3 regions of the Gordonia sp. DT101 genome follow, and region 2 is predicted to be linked to each of the others. Evidence: riboswitches for the same ligand, from Rfam matches in the RefSeq annotation. Region 2 holds a riboswitch; each other region holds the start of a gene.
The links. A riboswitch is a leader RNA that binds a small molecule or an ion and turns the genes downstream of it on or off. The one in region 2 is predicted to bind thiamine pyrophosphate.
Positions count from the first base shown of each region.

Region 1: it holds a riboswitch for thiamine pyrophosphate, as region 2 does, so the genes downstream of both, ACLQ3I_RS09640 (3-oxoacyl-ACP reductase) here and thiO (glycine oxidase ThiO) in region 2, are expected to answer to the same signal.
Region 3: it holds a riboswitch for thiamine pyrophosphate, as region 2 does, so the genes downstream of both, thiC (phosphomethylpyrimidine synthase ThiC) here and thiO (glycine oxidase ThiO) in region 2, are expected to answer to the same signal.

Region 1 covers NZ_JBNCLX010000002.1:662,041-667,225, reverse strand. Annotated here, with positions in the region: gene ACLQ3I_RS09655 (oxidoreductase) at 1-901, shown strand, start outside; gene ACLQ3I_RS09650 (stealth family protein) at 1,154-2,572, shown strand; gene ACLQ3I_RS09645 (phosphodiesterase) at 2,536-3,483, opposite strand; TPP riboswitch at 3,597-3,689, shown strand; gene ACLQ3I_RS09640 (3-oxoacyl-ACP reductase) at 3,680-4,462, shown strand; gene htpX (zinc metalloprotease HtpX) at 4,484-5,185, opposite strand, start outside.
Region 2 covers NZ_JBNCLX010000002.1:108,352-113,536, forward strand. Annotated here, with positions in the region: gene ACLQ3I_RS07010 (NUDIX hydrolase) at 1-343, shown strand, start outside; gene ACLQ3I_RS07015 (hypothetical protein) at 318-725, opposite strand; gene ACLQ3I_RS07020 (hypothetical protein) at 1,095-1,337, shown strand; gene thiE (thiamine phosphate synthase) at 1,327-2,007, opposite strand; TPP riboswitch at 2,027-2,141, shown strand; gene thiO (glycine oxidase ThiO) at 2,126-3,265, shown strand; gene thiS (sulfur carrier protein ThiS) at 3,262-3,459, shown strand; gene ACLQ3I_RS07040 (thiazole synthase) at 3,452-4,234, shown strand; gene ACLQ3I_RS07045 (DUF1330 domain-containing protein) at 4,431-4,721, opposite strand; gene ACLQ3I_RS07050 (ABC transporter ATP-binding protein) at 4,791-5,185, shown strand, end outside.
Region 3 covers NZ_JBNCLX010000004.1:116,292-121,476, forward strand. Annotated here, with positions in the region: gene ACLQ3I_RS15415 (ABC transporter family substrate-binding protein) at 1-94, shown strand, start outside; gene thiD (bifunctional hydroxymethylpyrimidine kinase/phosphomethylpyrimidine kinase) at 436-1,290, opposite strand; gene thiC (phosphomethylpyrimidine synthase ThiC) at 1,287-2,957, opposite strand; TPP riboswitch at 2,947-3,061, opposite strand; gene ACLQ3I_RS15430 (GNAT family N-acetyltransferase) at 3,285-3,632, shown strand; gene ACLQ3I_RS15435 (siderophore-interacting protein) at 3,714-4,475, shown strand; gene ACLQ3I_RS15440 (ABC transporter ATP-binding protein) at 4,615-5,185, opposite strand, start outside.

The sequences.
Region 1 (5,185 bases), 550 kb from region 2:
CATCCCCACCGCCGACGCAGCCGGAACCTGGCAGCTAGGCGACCGCACCGTCAACCGCATCGGCCTCGGCGCCATGCGCCTGGGCGGTATGCCCTGGGAAGCACCCCGGAGCCGCGACGACGCGCTCGCCGTCCTCCGTCGAGCCATCGAGCTCGGCGTGAACCACATCGACACCGCCGCGTTCTACTTCACTCCGACGCGCTCCTCAAACGAACTGATCAGCACGGCCTTGCAGCCCTACCCGGACCATCTCGTGATCACCACCAAGGTCGGCCCGAGTCAGTCCAGGGACGGTGAGTTCGAGCCGATGGGACGTCCCGATCAGTTGCGCAGTCAGGTCGAGGAGAACATCCGTCAGCTGGGCCTCGAGCAGCTCGATGTGGTCAACCTGCGCTGGGGCACCACCATGGAGAAGACGGAAGGGTCGCTGGCCGACCACCTCGAGGCGCTGGTCGAGCTGCGCGACGCGGGCCTGCTGCGCAACATCGGCATCTCCAACATCACGGCCGACCAACTGACCGAAGCGATGACCATCACGCCGGTGGTCAGCGTGCAGAACCGCTACGGCCTCACCGACCGCGCCGACGACACCCTGCTCGAGCTATGCCGTGAACACGACATCGCATTCGTACCGTTCTTCGCCGTGGCCACCTCCACCTGGGCCTCCCCAGAGGGACCTGACGACACCGGAGAATCCGAGATCGCGACCATTGCCGAAGCACACGGCGCCACCCCGGCGCAGGTCCGATTGGCGTGGACCCTGCAGCGCGGTGCGCATGTGCTCGCGATCCCCGGCACCGGCAACCCGGCCCACCTGGAACAGAACGTCGCGGCCGGCGGCCTCCGACTGACCGCCGACGAGGTCGCCGTGCTCGACCGCATCGCGTCTGCCCGCCGCTAGGGCGACGGGCCGGCAGGGCAGTCCCTGACCTGGGACTAGACTGGCGATGTCGCGGTTGCGGCGAGCATCCGGAAGGTCACCATCAGCAATTCCCCCGCCCCGATCGACGTCCTCCGTGCACCCCAGCAGGAGTCCCTCCACACCGCTGTACGTGCGAAGATCCCCGCCGAGCGCAATCCATGCGAACCCGATGTGGTCCGATTCAACGGCCGCCTCGCGTTGGTGAACACGAGCACCACACCCCACGAAGCGATGGTCGAGGACCTTCTCTTCCTGCGTGACGTCCTCGACCGGGCCGGGATCGGCTACCTGCTGGTTCGCGGGAACGATGAGCGTCCCGTGCTGGCGATCGACTGGGCGCTGCGCAAGCGCTTCAGGTCGGCGTTGACCGCCGCGTGCGCGGATCATCCGTTCTATGCCAAGACCGTGGGTGCGGGACGGGGTCGGCCCGCCCTGGTCGCCGACGGCGCGTTGTCGACGCACCGCAAAGCCCGCGTGTTCCGTCTGTTCCGACCGCGCGTCCACCTCGCCAGCGGCATGACGTTCGGAGCGGCGACCGGCGTGCAGATCGAATTGTGGACGACGGCAGGTGACGATCTGCTGTTGCCCGTGGCCAATTCGTTGACGCGACGAACGGTCTCCTCACGGGAAGCGGTACGCAGCGAGGTCGAGAGGTTCGGGCGCACATGGCCGACCTTCGAGAAGATGTTCGCCCACCAGGCTTCCGACATCACTTTCGACATCGATCTGGTGTTCTCCTGGGTGGACGGGTCGTCGAAGGAATGGCAGGCTCAGCGCGCCAGGAGGATGCAGAGCCATGTGGTCGGCGAGGGTGACGATTCCGAGGCCCGGTTCCGTCAGATCGACGAGTTGCGGTATGCGCTGCGCAGTGTGCACATGTACGCCCCGTGGATCCGGAGGATCTTCATCGCCACCGACTCGCCGAAACCTGCATGGCTTGCCGATGATCCGCGGGTGACGTTCGTGCGCAGTGAGGAGTTCTTCGCAGATCCGTCGGTCCTTCCGACCCACAATTCGCAGGCTGTCGAGTCCCAGTTGCACCGCATTCCCGGTCTCGCCGAACACTTCCTGTATTCCAACGACGACATGTTCTTCGGTCGTTCCGTGAGCCCGCAGATGTTCTTCTCCCCCGGCGGAGTGAGCATGTTCATCGAGGCACCGATCCGAATCGGACTGGGCTCCAACAACGATCAACGCAGCGGATTCGAGAATTCGGCGCGAGTGAATCGCGGGCTCCTCAGAGATCGGTTCGGCCTGGTCACCACCCGCCATCTCGAGCATGCGGCGACGCCGCTGCGCAAGAGCGTGATGGCGGAGATGGAGGCAAAGTTCCCGGCCGAGTTCGCGGCCACCGCGGCCAGCACCTTTCGGGCGGAGACCAACATCTCGGTCACCAACTCGCTCTATCACTATTACGCGCTCATGAGCGGCCGCGCGGTGGTGCAGCGCTCAGCCAAGGTCAAATACGTCGACACCACAGCGAAATCCGGCCTACGACAGATGGATTCACTCCTGACGAAGCGGTCGATGGACTTCTTCTGCCTCAACGATGGCAGCACACCCGACGTCGACCTGGACGTGCGCACCATCAAGGTCACCCACTTCTTGCAGAACTACTTCCCGATCCCGGCACCCTGGGAAGCCGTCTGAGCGGCTGCCTCGGGGCCGGGTATGCGGACCCCCGCCTCGATCAGTCGCCGCTCGGTCTCCGCCGGGCTCACATATTCACCGACCGTGTCGTAGTCGCCGACCGGGACCACTGAGTGGACGACGGTTTCCGGATAGACGTGCACCAGATTGAAGCCCTGGGCTCCGTTGCGGCCACGTAAGGCCCCCGCCGGACCGGTGAGATCCTGTGTGTAGCAGGTGGCCGACGCGACCGAGACGGGAATACCGGCAAACATCGCGGTGGTCGAGTAGTGCAGGTGGCCGGCGAGGATGGAGCGCACGTCGCTGCCCCTCAGAATGTCGGCGAGCCGGTGCTGGTCGCGCAACTCCACCAGTACCGCGAGGTCGAGTACACACGGGACCGGCGGATGGTGCATGGCCAGGATGGTGCCGTGTGGCGCGGGCACCGAGAGTTCGGCCGCAAGCCACTCCAATTGATCCTCGGCGATTTCGCCATGATGGCTCCCCGGCACCGAGGTGTCGAGAGCGACGACACGGAGACCGTCGATGTCGTAGACACGATCGATCGGTGCCGCCGAAGGTGCCTCGTCGAGAAGTTCCGACCGGAAATGCGCTCGATCGTCGTGGTTTCCGATGGACCAGATGACCTGCGCACCAATGGATTCTGCGACTTCGTCGACTATCGACCGCAACTTCCGGTAAGCCGCGACCTCTCCCCGATCGGCGAGGTCGCCGGTGAACAGCAGCGCATTGGGGCGCACGTGTGAAGCCTCGACTTCGGCGAGGATCTGCCGCAGTGTCACCTCGCTGTCGACGGCGCCGTACAGCGGGCCGGCATCGCCGACCAGATGCGTGTCACTCAGGTGCAGGATCAGGTGCGACGGATGGGGGTACTCCGACATCCGGATACCGTCTGGACCCCTGTTGCTCATCGGTCTCCTGCTTCCGCCCGCCCGATGTGCAGAGCCCGATTGGGCGCCTGCCTGTGTCCAACCCTAGACGTGTGTGCCTGAGTCGTGTGCTCGCGCGGGCGCATGATCTGATGAAACACGACACGGGGTGCCGCGCGGGCGGCTGAGACCACACCCGCCGAACCTGTCCAGTTAGCACTGGCGAAGGGATGTCCACATGAATGCGCTCGCTCCTGCAGTCTCCGAGCAGATCGTCCTGGTCACCGGCGGCGCCCGGGGCCTCGGCGCCGCGATCACCAAAGCTTTTGCCGCACAAGGAGCCCGGCTGGTCATCAATTTTCACCGCAGCGCGTCGGCCGCGGCCGCACTCGTCGATGAACTCGGCGGCGCCGGGCGGGCGGTGGCTCTGGGCGCCGATGTGACCGACCGTGACGCGGTGTTCGACCTCGTCGCACGGGCTCGGGAACATTTCGGCGCGCCGGTCTGCACCGTGGTCAACAATGCGCTGGCCGACTTCTCATTCAACGGCGACGACCGCGCCAAGCCCGACACCATCGATTGGCAGGCCTTCGACGCCCAGTTCCGGGGAACCGTCGCGGCCGCGCTCAACACCACGCAGGCGGTCCTCGGCGACATGCGGTCGGCCGGATTCGGCCGCATCGTCAACATCGGCACCAACCTGGTGCAGAATCCCGTCGTCCCCTACCACGACTACACCGCCGCGAAGGCCGCACTCCTCGCCCTGACCCGAACGCTCTCCGCGGACCTGGGCCCCGACGGGATCGCCGTGAACATGGTGTCCGGTGGACTCCTCCGCACCACCGATGCCAGCGCCGCCACCCCGACTGCGGTCTTCGACGCCATCGCCGCGGGCACGCCCCTGCGAACGGTCACGACACCCGACGAATTCGCCGATGCCGTACTGTTTTTCGCGTCGCCGTGGTCGCGGGCGGTCACCGGCCAGAACCTTGTCGTCGACGGCGGGTTGGTCAAAGACTAGGAACAGGACTACGCGACGCCACTACCCCCGGCCCGACCGCCGCGCCATCTCCTGCAAGCGTGCGATGCGGTCGGGTGTCGGCGGGTGGGACGAGAACATCTTCGCGACGTTCCCGCCGCGGAACGGGTTGGCGATCATCATGTGCGACTGCGACTCGATCTTCGGGTCCGGTGGCAGCGGCGCCTGATCGATCCCGCCGCTGATCTTTGCCAATGCCGAGGCCAGCGCCAGCGGGTCACCGGTGAGTTCCGCGCCCGACTCGTCGGCCTGGTACTCACGCGAGCGGGACACCGACATCTTGATCAGCGAGGCTGCCAGCGGTCCCAACAGGCTGATCATCAGCACGCCCAGGATGCCGGGGCCGTTCCCGTCACGGTTACCGCCGCCGAAGAAGAACGCGAAGTTCGCCAGGCCGGTGATGACCGACGCCATCGCACCGGCCACCGACGAGATCAGGATGTCGCGGTTGTAGACGTGCGACAGCTCGTGGCCGAGCACCGCGCGCAGTTCCCGCTCGTCGAGCAGACGCATGATGCCCGCGGTGCAGCACACCGCGGCGTTCTTGGGATTACGGCCGGTGGCGAACGCGTTCGGCGATTCCGTCGGGCTGATGTAGAGCGCCGGCATCGGCTGGCGGGCCGTCGTCGCGAGCTCGCGGACGATCCGGTACAGGACCGGCGCCTCGACCTCGGTGACCGGCTGCGCGTGCATCGACCGCAGCGC
Region 2 (5,185 bases):
GTCACATCAGGGCGGGACGTGGGGGCTTCCCGGCGGCGCGCGCGATTCGCACGAGAGCGCGATCGACACGGCGGTCCGTGAGGCGCATGAGGAGGCCGGTGTCGGCGGTGACGACCTGCACGTGGTCGCGGCGCTCGTCACCCATCAGGCGCCGAGCGGCTGGACGTACACCACGGTCATCGCGGATATCGACGAGCCGGTGCGCACCGTGGCCAATTTCGAGTCCGCGGAACTGCGCTGGGTTCCCGAGAACGACGTGGCGGAACTGCCTCTGCACCCGGCGTTCGGCAACGCGTGGCCGGGACTGCGAGAGCGCATCAGCGCTCTCGACCCCCAGAGCTGATATCCCCAGAGATGATCGGGTCCCGCAGCCGGTTGGCCCCGGCGATCAGGGCGTTGACGTTGGCCTCGTCGCCGGTGGCGCCGTCGCCGTAGGCCCAGCACTGCCGGTCGTCGGCCTCGCAGAGCAGGAATGTCGTCACCGTGCCGCCGACCTCGCGCTGGTGGAGGCTGAGGATCTGTATCGGCGCTCCGATGTCATGGAGCATGGACGTCATCGCACCGATCGGTCCGGCCGCGCTGGCGTGCAGCGTCATGATCCGGTCGGCAAAAGCGATGGTTGCGCGGCAGGTGACCATGTCCTCTCGTCCGGTCTCGATGCTGAACGAGCCGAGCCGGATGGCGCCGGTGGGTGCGTATTCGTCGGTGAATCCTTGCCACGTCATGTCGGCTGCCTCCTCACGCATGCCTCGGGGCAGGGCGCATCCGAATCGGCGAATGAAGGGGTCGGGTGCGAAGGGGTCGGGTGCGTCACACGGACAGGGTTGCTGAGAAAGATGAAGGCTGTGCATCTCGTGTCTACGTTTCGGTCGAAGGAAAGGTGACCGACGAGCAGAGAGCGCAACGACCCCGCAGCGGGGGGTCGGTCGATCAGACCCCGCTGCGGCGGGTTACGAGAATGCTCTTCATGCACAACATGATGCCGACCACGATAGACCCGCCCGCCGGGGCGCGGCAACCGGCTTTCGGTCCACTCCGCCAGCGTCGGGTCGGGAACCGAACGAGGGTCAGGTCGTGACGGAGGGATGTCGGCGATGACCCAGACTGTCGATCGCGAGGCGGGCATGGCCGTGCTCGAACAGCTCATGGACGAACGGTGGACGTGTACCCCTTCCTGGTGCGACACCCAGCCGTGGCACACGGTGATCACCCAGGGTGACGGCACCGCACGACTGCGGGAGGCGCTTCTCGCCCACGTGGACACCGACGCCCCGGTCAACACCTTCCGGACCACCCGGGCAGACCTGGACGAGGCGGTGTCGTTCGTCAGCGAGTGAGCGCGGTCCGCAGCTCGTGCGCGGCGTCCTGCGCGTCGTCGGCGGCGGTGATCGCCCGGACGACGACGACGCGACCGGCACCGGCGGCCCGGACCTCGGACAGTCGAACGGCGTCGATGCCACCGATCGCGAACCACGGCTTGGGCGGATCGACGGACGCCGTAGCGTGTACGAGATCGAGTCCGGGTGCGGCCCGGCCCGGTTTGGTCGGAGTCGGCCAGCACGGCCCGACGCAGAAATAGTCGACCGCGTCGTCGACGGCCGCGGCCCGCATCTGTACCTCGTCGTGGGTGGACAGCCCGATGGCGACGTCGGGGCCGGTGATCTGCCGGGCGCGGCCGGCGGGCAGGTCGCCCTGACCCACGTGCAGCACGTCGGCCTCGGCGAGGACGGCCAGATCGGCACGGTCGTTGACCGCGAGCAGCGCGTCGTGCCGGCGCGTCAGGTCGCGGAGCCGGGCGAGGATCTCGAGTTCCTCGCGGGCCTCGAGCGTGCCGAACCGCGCCTCACCGGGCGATCCCTTGTCGCGCAACTGGACGATGTCGACACCACCGGCGAGCGCTGCGGAGACGAACTCGATCAGATCGCCACGTTCGCGCCGGGCGTCGGTGCACAGATACACCCGGGCCGATGACAGGCGGGCGGATCTCGGGCCTCGAGTCGGTGTCACGGAGGCAACGGTAGGCTAGGCGTCACGACACGGGAGCCCGGGGTACGACGGGCTGAGAGTGCGGGCCGAACCTCCGCTGACCGTTTGACCTGATCCGGGTAATGCCGGCGAAGGAAGGATGTCCCCCTTGAGCATCGACCGATCGGCACCGAGCATCGACCGATCTGCACCGAGCATCGACCGATCTGCACCGACACTTGCCGTCGTCGGCGGCGGTGTCATCGGACTGACGTGTGCGCTCGGCGCGGTCGACGCCGGCCACCGGGTCAGGGTCCACGACGCGGGCACCGCCGATCGCGCGGCCTGGGTGGCCGCCGGCATGCTGGGTTCCCTCGGCGAGGGTCACCCCGGCGAGGACGATCTCCTGGCGCTGTCGTCGGCGTCGGTGCGACGCTGGCCGGATCTGGTGGCCCGTTTACGCGATCCGACGGTGATGGCCGCCACCGAGTCATTGTTTGTCGCGGCGTCGTCGGCAGATGCCGAGTATCTGTCGAACCTCGCCGAGTTCGTCTGGTCCCGCGCGCCGCGGGCGCACGATGATCTCCGGCGGGTCGATCTCGCCGAGATCCGTCGACGCGAACCGGGACTGAGCTCACGTCTGCACAGCGGATACCTGGCGGTGGGGGAGGGTGCGGTGGACAACCGCAGGCTGCTGGGCCGCCTTCGCGACGCCCTCATCGATGCGGGAGCGCAGTTCGTCGACGAGCGGGTGGCCGATCTCGCCGATGTCGACGCCGACCAGATCCTGGTCGCCGCCGGCCTGGGCACACGCTCGCTGGTCCCCGACGTGGCACTCCACGCGGCAAAGGGTGAGATCCTGCGGCTGCGCGGAACGCGATGGTCGGTGGCCCAGCCCTCCCGGGTGATCCGCGCCCGGATGCATGGACGGCAGGTCTATCTGGTCCCCCGCGACGACGGGATCGTCGTCGGCGCAACCCAATACGAGCCGCCGGACGAGAGCGAGGCGAAGCCCGAGGTGGGTGGCGTGACCGATCTGCTCGCCGACGCCGTCGACTTGATGCCGGGATTGCGGACCTATGAACTCGCCGAGGCGGCCGCGGGCCTGCGGCCGTGCACCGCCGACGGACTGCCGATCATCCGGCGCGTCGACGACCGGGTCGTCGTGGCGACCGGGCACGGGCGCAACGGAATCCTGTTGGCGCCCTACACCGCCGACAAGGTTCTCGAACTGCTGACGGATCGCTGGGTCGCTGCAGGCGGACTCAGCAGCACCACGAAAGGAGCTGAGCCATCATGACGATTGTCGTCAACGGCGAGGCGACCGATCTCGCGCCCGACGCATCGGTCGGGGATCTGGTCGCGAAACTGGGGCTCCCCGAGCGCGGGATCGCAGTCGCGATCGACGGTGAGGTGGTTCCTCGTGGCCGCTGGGACCGGACCCTGCACGACGACGCGAGCGTGGAGATCGTGACGGCGGTGCAGGGTGGATAGCCGGATCGCGGCCGTGGCCGACACCCCGTTGCGGATCGCCGACCGTGAGTTGACATCGCGCTTGGTCATGGGCACCGGCGGTGCCACCAATCTCGCTGTGCTGGAACGCGCATTGGTGGCGTCGGGGACCGAGTTGACCACCGTGGCGCTGCGGCGGGTGAGTCCCGAGTCCCGGACCGGGATGGTCGAGCTGCTCCGCCGTCTGGACATCGCGATCCTGCCCAACACGGCCGGCTGCCACACCACTGCCGAGGCGGTGCTGACCGCGCAACTCGCGCGTGAGGCCGTCGAAACGCATTGGGTGAAGCTCGAAGTGGTCGCCGACGAGCGCACTCTGCTGCCCGATGCGGTCGAATTAATCGATGCGGCAAGAGCTCTCGTCGACGACGGGTTTGCCGTGCTGGCCTACACCAACGACGACCCGGTCCTCGCCGCGCGGCTGCAGGACCTCGGGGTGGCCGCCGTCATGCCGCTGGGCTCGCCGATCGGAACCGGCCTGGGGATCGCGAATCCACACAACATCGAGATGATCGTCGAGGCGGCGCAGGTCCCGGTGGTACTCGACGCAGGCATCGGCACCGCCAGCGACGCCGCACTGGCGATGGAGCTCGGTTGTGACGCGGTGCTCCTCGCGTCCGCGGTCACCCGCGCCGACGACCCGGAGCGGATGGCGACCGCGATGCGACATGCCGTGATCGCCGGACGGTACGCCGCCGGCGCGGGCCGGATGCCCAAGCGGTTCTGGGCGCAGGCGTCGTCGCCGGCGCGTGCGTAGCCCGTCGACCGGGCCCGATTTCTCGCCGAGCGTGCACAGATCTGCGTCCATCGTGCACAGAATCGTGTCGAGCGTGCGACTGACCACCATGCGGCGCACGGTCGGCGAGAAGCTGCGCACGATCGGCGAGAAACTGTGCACGGTCGGCGAGAAACTGTGCCCGATCGGCGAGAAACTGCACCCGATGGACGGGGTGTCAGGCGGATTCGACCCGCCACATCTGCGTCCGCGCGACGCACCTGTCGCGACGCCGGGCCATTGCCTGCCGGCGTGAATCCTGCATGTAGGAGCCGAAGGCCGCCTCGTCGGCGAACTCGATGATCTGGGTTTCCAGCGGATGGCCGGCATCGTCGTCGACGTTGCGTACGCGGGTGAGCACGCGACCCCGGTGCTCATCGACCAAACGCAGGACATCGTCCTCGTAGGCATGCAATTCCGACTCCTGGCCGGTGACCGGCCAGAGCAGCACCGTGAACATGGTCGGCATGGACACACCCTATGACGGCCCGCGGTGTGGAGTACGCCCGGTGCGTGCCGAGATGTCTATGGTCGAGGTGTGCTGACAGTCGAGAAGCTGACCAAGGACTTCGGGCGGACGCGTGCCGTCGACGATCTGTCCTTCCACGTCCGGCCCGGGGTGGTGACCGGGTTCCTGGGCCCGAACGGGGCAGGAAAATCCACGACGATGCGCATGATGCTCGGATTGGATCGACCGACGTCGGGGACCGCGACCATCAATGGTCGCCCGTATCGCGAGCTCGACCATCCGCTGCGGCAGGTCGGCGCGCTGCTCGACGCCGGGTGGGTGCATCCCAATCGCAGCGCCAGGTCGCATCTGCGGTGGATGGCGGCCTCCAGCAGCATCCCAGCGCGCCGGGTCGACGAGGTGATCGAGATGGTCGGTCTCACGTCGGTGGCCACCAAACGCTCTGGCGGATTCTCGCTCGGCAT
Region 3 (5,185 bases), on a different contig from region 2:
TCCGGCGATGATCGCGGTCAAGGAGAACCTCGCCAATTACGGTGCGGGACAGTTCTACATCGGTCCGGTGGAGGACGTGGGCTGGCAAAAGTAGCCCGCCCTGCCGACCCCCACCCCCGCCAACCCCCACCCGAATCCCGTCGACAGCAACCCGAATCCCGTCGACGGCAACATGAATCCCGCCGACAGCAACCCATATCCGGTCGACAGCAACCAGTTTCTCGCCGACAGCAACATCAATCCCACCGAGAGCAACACCCCAGGGCGCCGACGACGATACTCAGACCGCGTGGGCGCGCTTCGGGCCGCGCCGGGGGAGCCGGGAAACGTTGCTCTCGACGAGATTCGCGTTGCCGTCGGCAGGATCGAGGTTGCTGTCGGCGGGATATGGGTTGCTGTCGACGGGACGGGACGGGACGGGACGGGGTGCGGGTATCAGGGGGCGGTGACCCGCCACAGCGGGTTCACCGGACCGTGCCCGGCGCCGAGTGGGTAGGCGGATTCGAGCCCGCGGGTGACCCATCGCTTGGCGAACGACACGGCGTCGGGGACCGAATAGCCGTGGGCGAGCGCGCTCGCGATGGCGGCGGCCAGTGTGTCGCCCGCCCCGTGGTCGTGGGTCGTGGCGATCCTCGGGTGGACGAACTCGTGGAACTCGTCGCCGTCGAACAGAAGGTCGGGACTGTGGTCGGACGATCGCAGATGTCCGCCCTTCACCAGAGCCCAGAGCGCGCCGAGATCATGCAGGGCGTGGGCCGCCGCGCGCTGGGACGTCGCGTCGACCACGTCGATCCCGGTGATCAGGCGGACCTCGTCGAGGTTCGGGGTGACCACCGTCGCCAGGGGAATCAGACTGGTGCGCAACGTGTCCAGGGCCTCGGTGGCCAGCAGTGCGTCGCCGTGCATCGACGCACACACCGGATCGACGACGAGGGGAACTCCGCGGTCGCGTCCGATGCCGAGGTCGATGCACGCGCCGGCCACCGCCTCGATGATCGGCGCCGACGCGAGCATGCCCGTCTTGGCCGCCCCGACCCCGATGTCGGTGACCACGCTGTGTATCTGCGCGGCGACCGTCTCCGGTTCGATCTCCTGAAATCCCTGGACGCCCAACGAATTCTGCACAGTCACCGCGGTCACCGCCACGCACGCGTGCAGGCCGAGCAGCGCGAAGGTGCGCATGTCGGCCTGGATGCCGGCACCGCCACCCGAGTCCGACCCCGCGATCGTCAGGACGCGGGCCGGCGTGACACCCGGTGCGGCGGTCGGCAGTCCGAGGTCGTCGCTCATCTGGCGGGGGAACCGCCGGTCGTCGCCTCAAGCGGGAGGTAGACGTGCTTTCCCGCCTCGACGAATTCCGCCGACTTCGCGGCCATCTCCTCGGCGATCTTGCGGTCGATGTCCTCGGCCGTCACGAGCCCGTTCTCCTCGGCATAGGTGCGGACGTCCGCGGAGATCCGCATCGAGCAGAATTTCGGTCCGCACATGGAGCAGAAATGAGCCGTCTTGGCCGGCTCGGCGGGCATCGTCTCGTCGTGGTACTCGCGGGCGGTGTCCGGGTCGAGCGCGAGGTTGAACTGATCTGTCCAACGGAACTCGAAGCGCGCCTTGGACAATGCATCGTCACGTTCCTGCGCGCCGGGGTGGCCCTTGGCGAGGTCGGCGGAGTGGGCGGCGATCTTGTAGGTGATCACTCCGACCTTGACGTCGTCGCGGTTCGGCAGTCCCAGATGCTCCTTCGGCGTGACGTAACACAGCATCGCGGTACCCGCCTGGGCGATGAGTGCTGCGCCGATCGCCGAGGTGATGTGGTCGTAGGCGGGCGCGATGTCGGTCGCCAGCGGTCCGAGGGTGTAGAACGGCGCCTCCTCGCAGAGTTCCTCCTCGAGCCGGACGTTCTCCGCGATCTTGTGCATCGGGACATGGCCCGGGCCTTCGATCATCACCTGCACACCATGCGATTTCGCGATCTTCGTCAGTTCGCCGAGCGTCCGGAGCTCGGCGAACTGCGCCTCGTCGTTCGCGTCGGCGATCGATCCCGGCCGCAGACCGTCGCCCAGTGAGAACGTGATGTCGTAGCGGCGGAAGATCTCGCACAGCTCGTCGTAGTGGGTGTACAGGAACGATTCCTCGTGGTGCGCGAGACACCAGGCCGCCATGATCGATCCGCCGCGCGAGACGATGCCGGTGACGCGGCGAGCCGTCAGCGGCACATAGCGCAGCAGGACACCCGCGTGCACCGTCATGTAGTCGACGCCCTGTTCGGCTTGCTCGATCACGGTGTCGCGGTAGATCTCCCACGTCAGCTTGGTGGGGTCGCCGTTGACCTTCTCGAGGGCCTGATAGATCGGTACGGTGCCCACCGGGACCGGTGAGTTCCGCAGGATCCACTCGCGGGTGATGTGGATGTCCTTGCCGGTGGACAGGTCCATGATCGTGTCGGCGCCCCAGCGTGAGGCCCACACCATCTTCTCGACCTCCTCGGCGATCGAGCTGGTGACCGCGGAGTTGCCGATGTTGGCGTTCACCTTCACCGCGAACGCCTTGCCGATGATCATCGGCTCGGACTCCGGGTGACGATGGTTGGCCGGGATGACGGCCCGTCCGACGGCGACCTCGCTGCGGACGAGTTCCTCGTCGACGCCCTCGCGAGCGGCGATGTAGCGCATCTCGTCGGTGACGATGCCGGCACGTGCCCACGCGAGCTGGGTCGACGCGCCGTCGATCGCGTCCGGACGGTGCCAGGAATCCCTGGTGGGCGCCAGACCGCGCTCGACGTCGATCGTCGCGGTCGCGTCCGTGTATGGGCCGGACGTGTCGTAGACGTCGAGGTGTTCACCGTTGGTGAGTTCGATGCGTCGTTGGGGAATCCGCAGGTGATCGAGTTCGTGGTAGTGCTTGTGGCTGCCCTCGATCGGACCGGTGGTCACGACGGATTCAGATACGGGTGTTCCCATGATGGCTCCCTACGCCGGCATTATCCGGACAGGTTCGGGCGGTCGGCGACCGCCTGTCGCCATCTCAGCCCCCGGTGATCGTGGGAGCCCCCGCGTTGTGCAATTGTGCGGCCGATCGGCCTATCCGACACCCTACGTGCCGAACGACCTCGGCGACCAGTGCACCCGTACCGCGCGATACTTACCCACGCGAAAGCCTGTGCCGGTTTCCTGATACCTACGGGATCGTAGGGTATGGTTTGTGACCGGGATCACAGATGGTCCCAGGTCCGCTGGTGGGAAGGGGAGTCCTGTCATCGGGTCATCTCCCGATGCGCCGGAGGGCTCATGCAACGGAAACATCGATCTCGGCCACCGCAATCTGCGCAGGCGATCCTGCAGCAGATTTCGCAGGTCGTGCACAACCCGGTCCGCGAGCGGTTCGAGCTGTGGGTGGCCGGCGACCTCGTCGGCGTCCTCGGGTACAGCACCGACTGCGTGGACGGCAAGCGGACGATCACCATCCTGCACACCGTTCTCTACGACGAATACACCGGTCACGGACTCGGCACACGTCTGATGCGCGGTGCCGTCGACTACGTCCGCGGCCAAGGCGCCCGACTTCGGCCGGTGTGCTCGTTCACCAAGAGCTATCTCGACGCACATCCCGGGCTGGTGCCGCTCGCGCCGGCGTGATCCTCCGCGGGAAGGAAGTTGGACAGTTAGCGTAGGCTACCCTGAGAGCGAATGTCTGTTCTCCGAGGAGGGGTCGTCCAGATGGCGGAAATGACGAAGTCGAAATCGCGCGGCTGGCAGGGGGCCGTCCTCAAACTGTTCGGTGCCGACGACTACGAGCTCACGGTCATGAGCAACGAGAGGGTCACCGACGAGTACATCCGACTGGGGTTCACCGGCGGCGGCCTGCTCACCGACCGTCCGGTCCATCCGACCATGTGGGTCCGGATCTGGTTCGAGAACAAGCACGGCAAGCTGCATCAGCGCGCCTATACCCTGGTCGACCCGGAGCCGGCGACCGATTCGTTCTACCTCGAGTTCGCGATGCACGACGGCGCGGCGACCCGGTGGGCCGAGGCCGCGGAGCCCGGGGGGACGATCTCGTCGACCTTCATGGGGTCCAAGTTCGCCATCCCGGAGCCCGCGCCGGCCGGCTGGCTGATCGCCGGGGACACGGCCGCGCTGCCCGCGATCAACTCGCTGCTCGACGCGATCTCGGTGTCGGCGAATCCGTCGACCCCGGCCACCGTCTGGTTCGAGTACGCGCACGAGTCCGACAAGTCGCTGCCGTTGCGGCTCCGCGACCAGGACACCGTCAACTGGATCAAACGGGACCGCGGTGGAGACGCCCTCATCGAGGCCGTTCGCGATGCGGCGTTCGACGCGACAGGCCATTTCGGCTGGGTCGCCCTGGACATGAAGGCCACCCGGGCGGTGTCGGCCTCGTTCAAGAACGACTACAAACTCGGCAAGGCGAGTGTGAAGGCGCAGGCGTACTGGCGAGCGGGCGCGCCCGAATCCTGAGCGAATGAACGGTCGTCGGGCCGCTACCAACCGAATGTGCTCGGGCGCTCCACAAACCGGGCCACAAATCGGGCCATCAGTGGTGTCGCCTCACCGTTGTCGAGTTACGAGACGCGGTGGTTGTCTGACGTCGTGGGGGTCATCGGTGAGTCCTCATCTCGGTTGAGATTGTCTGCGGTGGATGTTCGGCCGGACCGGAACGGTCATCGTGGCCCGGGTGCTGCGCGTGGAAGGTGTCCCACAGGCGCGTCAATTCGCCTCCCGCGCCGACGAGTGTGTCGGGAGGGCCGTGTTCGGTGATGACGCCTTCGGAGATGATCGCGACGGAATCCGCGGTGAGTGCCTGGGAGAGTCGATGCGCGATGACCAATGTCGTGCGTCCCGCGGTCGCCGCCAGTGCCGCCCGATCGAGGTCGGCGGCTTGGTCGCTGTCGGCCTCCGCCGTCGCCTCGTCCAGGATCGCGATCTCGGGGTCGGCGAGCACCAGACGGGCCAGCGCGACCTGTTGCGCTCGAGCCTCGCCGAGGCGGAACCCGCCCTCGCCGACCACGGTGTCGATCCCCGATGGCAATGACCGCACCCACCCGTCGGCACCGACGATGGCCAACGCCTCGAAGGCTTCCGCGCGGGTGGCGGCCGGCGCTGCCAGACGGAGATCGTCGATGAGCGGTCCGGCAAACACGTGAACGTCTTGACTGATGGTGAAGACT